3 regions of the Streptomyces sp. NPDC002446 genome follow, and region 1 is predicted to be linked to each of the others. Evidence: riboswitches for the same ligand, from Rfam matches in the RefSeq annotation. Region 1 holds a riboswitch; each other region holds the start of a gene.
The links. Region 1 has a riboswitch for cobalamin ahead of metE (5-methyltetrahydropteroyltriglutamate--homocysteine S-methyltransferase). Riboswitches for the same ligand answer to the same signal wherever they lie in the genome.

Region 2: another riboswitch for cobalamin. It lies ahead of ACWD6P_RS29220 (cobalamin biosynthesis protein); the one in region 1 lies ahead of metE (5-methyltetrahydropteroyltriglutamate--homocysteine S-methyltransferase).
Region 3: another riboswitch for cobalamin. It lies ahead of ACWD6P_RS24850 (GHMP family kinase ATP-binding protein); the one in region 1 lies ahead of metE (5-methyltetrahydropteroyltriglutamate--homocysteine S-methyltransferase).

Annotation. Positions count from the first base shown of each region.
Region 1 covers NZ_JBSFYC010000006.1:58,777-61,032, reverse strand. Annotated here, with positions in the region: gene metE (5-methyltetrahydropteroyltriglutamate--homocysteine S-methyltransferase) at 1-1,094, opposite strand, end outside; cobalamin riboswitch at 1,252-1,468, opposite strand; gene ACWD6P_RS05595 (aldo/keto reductase) at 1,571-2,256, shown strand, end outside.
Region 2 covers NZ_JBSFYC010000066.1:33,100-35,355, reverse strand. Annotated here, with positions in the region: gene ACWD6P_RS29230 (caspase family protein) at 1-353, opposite strand, end outside; gene ACWD6P_RS29225 (hypothetical protein) at 359-799, opposite strand; cobalamin riboswitch at 1,004-1,153, shown strand; gene ACWD6P_RS29220 (cobalamin biosynthesis protein) at 1,283-2,245, shown strand; gene ACWD6P_RS29215 (cobyric acid synthase) at 2,242-2,256, shown strand, end outside.
Region 3 covers NZ_JBSFYC010000048.1:39,368-41,623, forward strand. Annotated here, with positions in the region: partial or broken gene ACWD6P_RS24845 (sigma-70 family RNA polymerase sigma factor) at 1-281, shown strand, start outside; cobalamin riboswitch at 383-605, shown strand; gene ACWD6P_RS24850 (GHMP family kinase ATP-binding protein) at 804-1,688, shown strand; gene ACWD6P_RS24855 (cysteine synthase family protein) at 1,685-2,256, shown strand, end outside.

The DNA of each region.
Region 1 (2,256 bases):
CACTTCTGACGGGCGAAGGACAGCCAGCGGGCGATCTGCGGGTCGACCTCGGGCTCGGCGGCGGCGTCCAGCGGGACGTGCAGCAGCGAGCAGGAGGAGGACACGTCCACCCGGTCGGCGAGGCCGAGCAGGGTGCCCAGCGTGGCCAGCGACTTCTCGAAGTCGTTGAGCCAGACGTTGCGGCCGTTGACGACGCCGGCCACCAGCCGCTTGCCGGGCAGCCCGCCGGCCGCGGCGAGATCGGCGAGGTTGGCGGCCGCGGCGCCGGTGAAGTCCAGCGCCAGCCCGTCGACCGGCGCCTTCGCCAGCACCGGCAGCGCCTCGCCGAGCCGGTCGAAGTACGAGGCGACCAGCAGCTTCGGGCGGTCGGTGAGGGTGCCCAGGTCGCGGTAGGCGCGCGCCGCGGCGTTCAGCTCGGCGGGGGAGCGGTCCTGGACGAGGGCGGGCTCGTCGAGCTGCACCCACTCGGCGCCCGCCGCCCGGAGGTCGGCGAGCACCTCGGCGTAGACGGGCAGCAGCCGGTCGAGCAGTGTCAGCGGATCGAAGCCCGCCGCGACGCCGGGCGCGGGCTTGGCCAGCAGGAGGTAGGTGACCGGGCCGACCAGCACCGGGCGGGCGGCCAGGCCGAGTTCGAGGGCTTCGGTCAGCTCGGCGACCTGCTTGGCGGAGTCCGCGGCGAAGACCGTGTCCGGGCCCAACTCCGGTACGAGATAGTGGTAGTTGGTGTCGAACCACTTGGTCATCTCCAGCGGCGCCACCTCCTGGGTGCCGCGGGCCATCGCGAAGTAGCCGTCCAACCGGTCGGCGGCCACCGCGGCACGGTGCCGCTCCGGGATCGCACCGACCATCACGCTGGTGTCCAGGACGTGGTCGTAGTAGGAGAAGTCGCCGGTCGGCACCTCGTCGATACCGGCCTCGGCGAGCCGCTGCCAGTTGCCGCGGCGCAGCCCGGCCGCGGTGGTCCGCAGGGCGTCCGCGCTCACCCGGCCCTTCCAGTAGCCCTCGATGGCCCTCTTCAGTTCACGGTTCTGCCCCTGCCGGGGGTAGCCGTGCACGGTGGCCCGTACTGCCGCCGCTGCGGATGTGCTGGTCACGGAACTCTCCTTCGCGAGTGTCGACTCGACCCCGGGGACGGGGGAGGGCGCGAAGGGTGGCCGAACCGGGCGGATGGGTGGGTGCGCTGCCGCCGCCCGTGCCGCCTGACTTGTCCGCCGACCCGCCCTCGAGGTCACCGAGATCACCCCGCACACAGGTCGCACGGGGGCACTGGCAGGTATTCGGACTCGTGGGCACATCCGCCGAGGCGGACACCTACTGGCCGTCGCTTCCCAGACCCGGCCGGGTCCAGTGCGTATGACGGCGGTCGTTCCCACTCACCGCTGCGGGGCAGTCCCGGATTCACACCGGGTTCCCTCTTACGACGCGCCTGCCTGGCGGGCAGGGCGAACCAGACGCACTCGTCACCTTAGGCCCTTCCGCAGGCATCGGGTATCCGCATTCGAGCAGGCCTTGAGCTGGAGTGCGCTCCAGCGCCTAGCGTGCCGATCACGTACCGAGCGAAGGGAACACCGTGCGCTACACACTGTTCGGCAGGACCGGTCTGCGGGTGAGCGAGCTGAGCCTGGGGACCATGACCTTCGGCGAGGAGTGGGGGTGGGGCGCCGGCAAGGAGACCAGCGGCCGGATCCTGGACGCCTACGCGGACGCCGGCGGCAACTTCGTCGACACCGCGAACAACTACACTGACGGCGCCGCCGAGCGGATGCTCGGGGAGCTGCTCGAAGGGCGCCGGGACGGGTTCGTCCTCGCCAGCAAGTACACCTGCGCGACCCGCAAGGGCGATGTGAACGCGGCCGGCAACCACCGCAAGAACCTCGTCCGGTCGGTGGAGGCGAGTCTGGACCGGCTGCGCACCGACCACCTCGATGTGCTGTGGGTGCATGCACGGGACAACTTCACCCCGGTCGAGGAGGTCATGCGGGCGCTCGACGACCTGGTGCGTTCCGGCAAGGTCCAGTACATCGGCGTCTCCGACTGGCCCGCCTGGGAGATCGCGCAGGCCAACACGCTCGCCGAGCTGCGCGGTTGGACGGCCTTCGCGGGCTCGCAGCTGCGCTACAACCTGCTGGAGCGCACGCCGGAGCGGGAGTTGCTGCCGCAGGCCCGCGCCTTCGACCTGGCCGTGCTGGCCTGGGCGCCGCTCGCCGCCGGGAGGCTCACCGGAAAGTACCGCCGTGGCGGGACCGGGCGGCTGGA
Region 2 (2,256 bases), on a different contig from region 1:
AGCACCGCGTCCTGCCAGGAGACGGTGGTGTGGCTCTGCCGGGGCACCGAGGCGCCGACCATCAGCTGCAGATCGCCGCCGTCGCTGCCGACCCGGCCGTGGCCGGAGAAGTGCACCAGCAGCAGACCGCGCGCCTCGTCGGCGGCGGTCTTGAGCGCCTGCGCCACCTCCCACGGCTCCACGGGGCGGCAGACGGTGACCTCGTCGGCGGTGAACAGATCGGTGCCGGTCAGCGCGCGCCGGAGCTCGGGGGCGTTGTCCTCCACCGCCGGCAGACCGCTCAGCGCCGCATAGTCGTGGACACCGATGAGCACCGCGCGGTTGATCTTTCCCCGCGCGTCGTATTCGACCATCCGGGTCAGCCCTCGCCGGTGCTGCCGCCCTCATGCGCCGGGCTGCCGGGATCCGGGCGTTCGGTGTCGCCGACCGCGTGCAGCTCGCCGCCCGTGCCGACGTCGACGGCGGGCACCTCGCCCTCGGCCCGCTCCTCCTTGCGGCGCCGCAGCCACTCCCGCAGGGCGATGCCGAGGCCCTTGGCGGCCTCGGCGGCGACCGCACCCACGATCACCAGGATCAGGTCGTCCACGCCCACGGCCATGTCGGCCGGGCCGGGTGCGGCGGCCGGGTCCGTGCCGTCCGCCTCGTGCGCGGGCCGCGGCCGCTGCTCCCACGCGTGTTCCCGACGGGTCAGCCAGGGTTCGCGCTCCAGCCACGCGCGGAGGTCGTCGATGTCCTGCTGCGGATTGTTCGTCCCCGTGATCCTGATGCGGATCTCGTGATGACCGGCGCTCTCCGGCATCCCCCAGCCCCCTTCCGGCGGCCCCTTCGCCGCCGTGCACCCGATAGTGACGTGGGATCAGGTGCGGGGGCAACCGTCTGTGACGCCGTTGCCACCCTGTGGCGTGTGCCACAGCCCCTGCCACGGGGCAGCGTCGCAGGTCAAGGGTGAGTTGACGGGCATTCGCGGGGCGTGGTGGACTGCCGGAGCCAATCGGCGACAGATGAGGAAGTCCGGTGAGAATCCGGCGCGGTCCCGCCACTGTCACCGGGGAGCGTTCCTCCAGCGAAGGCCACGGTCCGCCTCGTGTACGCCGCACCGCGTACACAGGACTGGAAGGCCGGAGGCCACGCCGATCCGGGAGCCAGGAGACTCTTGTCGCCGTCACGTCGAGCCAGGGCGCGGACCCTGAGTGAGGACATACCGCCATGCCCGGCCGCCGTTCGAGAGCCCCACTTCCCGCTGCCGCAGGGCCCCTTCGAGGCCTGACGGCGGGCTGACCCGATGCGCGGCGAACACGCGGGATATGCGTGCGGCGCGGTCCTCGGCTTCCTCGGCGATCTGATCGCGGCGGATCCGCGGCGCGGCCATCCGGTGGCCGCGTTCGGCCGGGCCGCGGGCGCCGTGGAACGCCGGCTGTGGCGCGACCACCGCGGGTACGGTGCGGCGCACGCCGTGCTGTGCGCGGGCGGTGCGGCCGCCGGTGCCGCGCTGGTCCAGCGCGCCGTGGGAGGCCACCGCGGCGCCCGGGTCGCGCTGACCGCGGCGACGGTCTGGGCCGTGCTGGGCGGCACCTCGCTGGGCCGCGAGGCACGGGCCGTCGGCGGTGCGCTCGCGGCGGCGGATCTGGACGTGGCGCGGGAGCGGCTGCCGCATCTGTGCGGTCGCGATCCCCAGGCGCTGGACGGCGGGCAGATGGCCCGCGCGGTGGTGGAGTCGGTCGCCGAGAACACCTCGGACGCGGTGGTGGGCGCCCTGGTGTGGGGCGCGTTGGGCGGTGTGCCCGGTCTCGTGGCGTTCCGCGCCGTCAACACCCTGGACGCGATGGTGGGTCACAAGTCGCCGCGCCACCGCCGCTTCGGCTGGGCCTCGGCCCGGCTCGACGACCTCGCCGGCTGGCCCGGCTCCCGGCTGACCGCCGCACTGACCGTGCTCGCCGGTCCCGACCGGCGCGGCGCGCTGCGGGCCTGGCGGGCGGACGGCGGTGCGCACCCGAGCCCCAACGCGGGCCCGGTGGAGGCGTCGTTCGCGGGTGCTCTGGGCGTACGGCTGGGCGGCACGCTGGCGTACGGCGGGCGGGTCGAGCACCGCCCGGTGCTCAACGGCGGGGCACGGCCGGTCGCGGTGGACGACATCGAGCGGGCGGTGCGGCTCTCGCGCCGGGTGAGTGTGCTGGCGCTGGCGACGACGGTGGCGGGGCGGCTGGCGGTGGGCGCGCTGCGGCGCGGGATCGGGAGGCAACGGTGAGCGGGCGGTTG
Region 3 (2,256 bases), on a different contig from region 1:
GAGAGGACTGGCAGTCCGCCGCCGAAGGCATCCAACCCCGCCACCTGCCCGGCTTCGAGGACGGCATAGCGCTCGCCGAACTCCTGGCCGCGATTCCGGCTGTACGCCGCGAAGCCTTCGTACTCACCCAACTCCTGGGCCTGCCCTATGCCGAAGCGGCCGCAGTCATCAACTGCCCCATCGGAACCGTCCGTTCGCGGGTGGCCCGCGCCCGGTCCACGCTGATCGAACTGCTGAGGGACGCCGAGACGCCCACCGCTCCGGACCAGAGCCTCAGCGCCCCTCGTCATCGCCACCGCACAGCCCCAAACCTCACACCGCGTCACCCGCAACAACAAGACAACGCCCGAGGCCACTCTGTTGCGGTGGGGGCGGGCGCCTCTACTCTGATGCGCGCAGTCGGTTCGCGCCCCGGGTCCGGTGGTGCGTCGTAAGAGGGAACCCGGTGGAAATCCGGGACTGTCCCGCAGCGGTGAGTGGGAACGAACGCCGTCAACGGCACTGGCCCCGTCCGGGGTCCGGGAAGCGACGGTCATTAGGTGTCGCCGGGAGGACCGGCCGATGCGCCCACGAGTCCGAAGACCTGCCACTGCGCGCGCGTGGGAAAGCACGCGGTGTTCACGGTGACCTCGAGGGCTGGGTCGGCGGTGCGGGCGGACGAAGGCGCGTACGGCGCGGCCGCCCTCTCACTCACCGGCCGTTCCTCGGGGCCGGGCGACGAGGGAGGACGTGTTCGTGACCGAGGCACACCGCGTCTGGGGCGGCCGCCGGTCCGCCCGGCCAGGGCCGTCGTACGGTGGCCGATGCTGAAGCCGGCCGGAAGGACCCCGGCACCGACCGCTTCGGGCGTCTGCCAAGGCACTCTGGGTGAGCTCTACCAAGGGCCGCTGTGGTCCGGCGCCGAGCCGGACATCGCCCTCGTGTCCTTTCCCGTGGACCGCCACTCCTGGGTGTACTTCACGCACGGCACCGAGCCACGGAATCCGCTGCCTCTCGGTAGGAAGGCGACGACGGCCGCGCACCTCTTCCTGCGGCACTTCGGGCTGACGCTGCCACCGGGGCGCTGGAGCACCCACTCGGACCTGCGGGTCGGGGTGGGCATGGCGAGTTCGACGGCGGACGTCGTGGCGACGCTGCGCTGTCTGTTCCGCGTCTTCTCCCTGCCGTACGACGCTGACGTCGTCACCGGCATTCTGTCGGCGATAGAGCGCGCCGACAGTGTCTTCCTCGACGAGTTCGCGCTCTACCTCAGCGGCCGGCACCGTGTCGTACGGGCCCTGGGCACCGGTATCGGCTTCCACACCGCCTTCGTCACGGAGCCGGGCACGGTGGACACCGCCGCGGTCACCCCGCTGCTGCTGCACCACTACCGGCGGCATGCCGCGGAGTACGAGCGGTGCCTGACCGACCTCCTCAAGGGCTTCGCCTCCGGTGACCCGGCGGCGGTGGCCCGGGCGGCGACCTTCAGCGCCGTGCTGTCCCAGGAGGTGCTGCCCAAGCACGCCTTCGAAGCCGTACTGGCTCACCGTGAGGAGTTCGGGGCGGACGGAGTCTTCGTCGCCCACACCGGCTCCCTCATCGGCTACCTCTTCTCCCGCCGGCCTGCGCCGTGTGTGAAGGACGAACTGTCCGCCCTCTTCCACTCGCTCGGCCACCAGTGCTCTTTCGCCCAAGGAGGCTACGGGTGATACACGCCCACATCGCCGACGCCCTGAAACTACCCGCCCTCGTCCGGCTGACGGACGGCATGGTCCTGCTCCGGTTCGAGTCGATGAAGATCTACTCGGCGCTCGCCGCCGTCCGGCATCTGCTGGACCGGGGCACGATCCGTCCCGGACAGACCCTGATCGACAGTTCCAGCGGCATCTACGCCTATGCCCTGGCGCTGGCCTGCCACCGTTACGACCTGCGGTGTCACATCGTGGCCTCCACCACGGTGGACGCCACGACGCTGGCCCAGCTGGAGATCTTCGGCGCCACGGTCGAGCAGGTCGAACCCTCGCAGAACCTCCGACTCGACCAGGAGTTACGGGTGCACAGGGTGCGGGAGATCCTCGCCGAGCGGCCCGGCGTCCACTGGATGCGCCAGTACCACGACGACGTGCACTATCTGGGCTACCGGGACGTCGCGGACCTCGTGGCCGCGACGGTGCCCGACCGCCCGCTGACCGTCGTCGGCGGAGTCGGGTCCGGGGCCTCAACCGGCGGGCTCGTGGAGCACCTGCGCCGCCGCGCCCCCTCCGTCCGGCTGGTGGG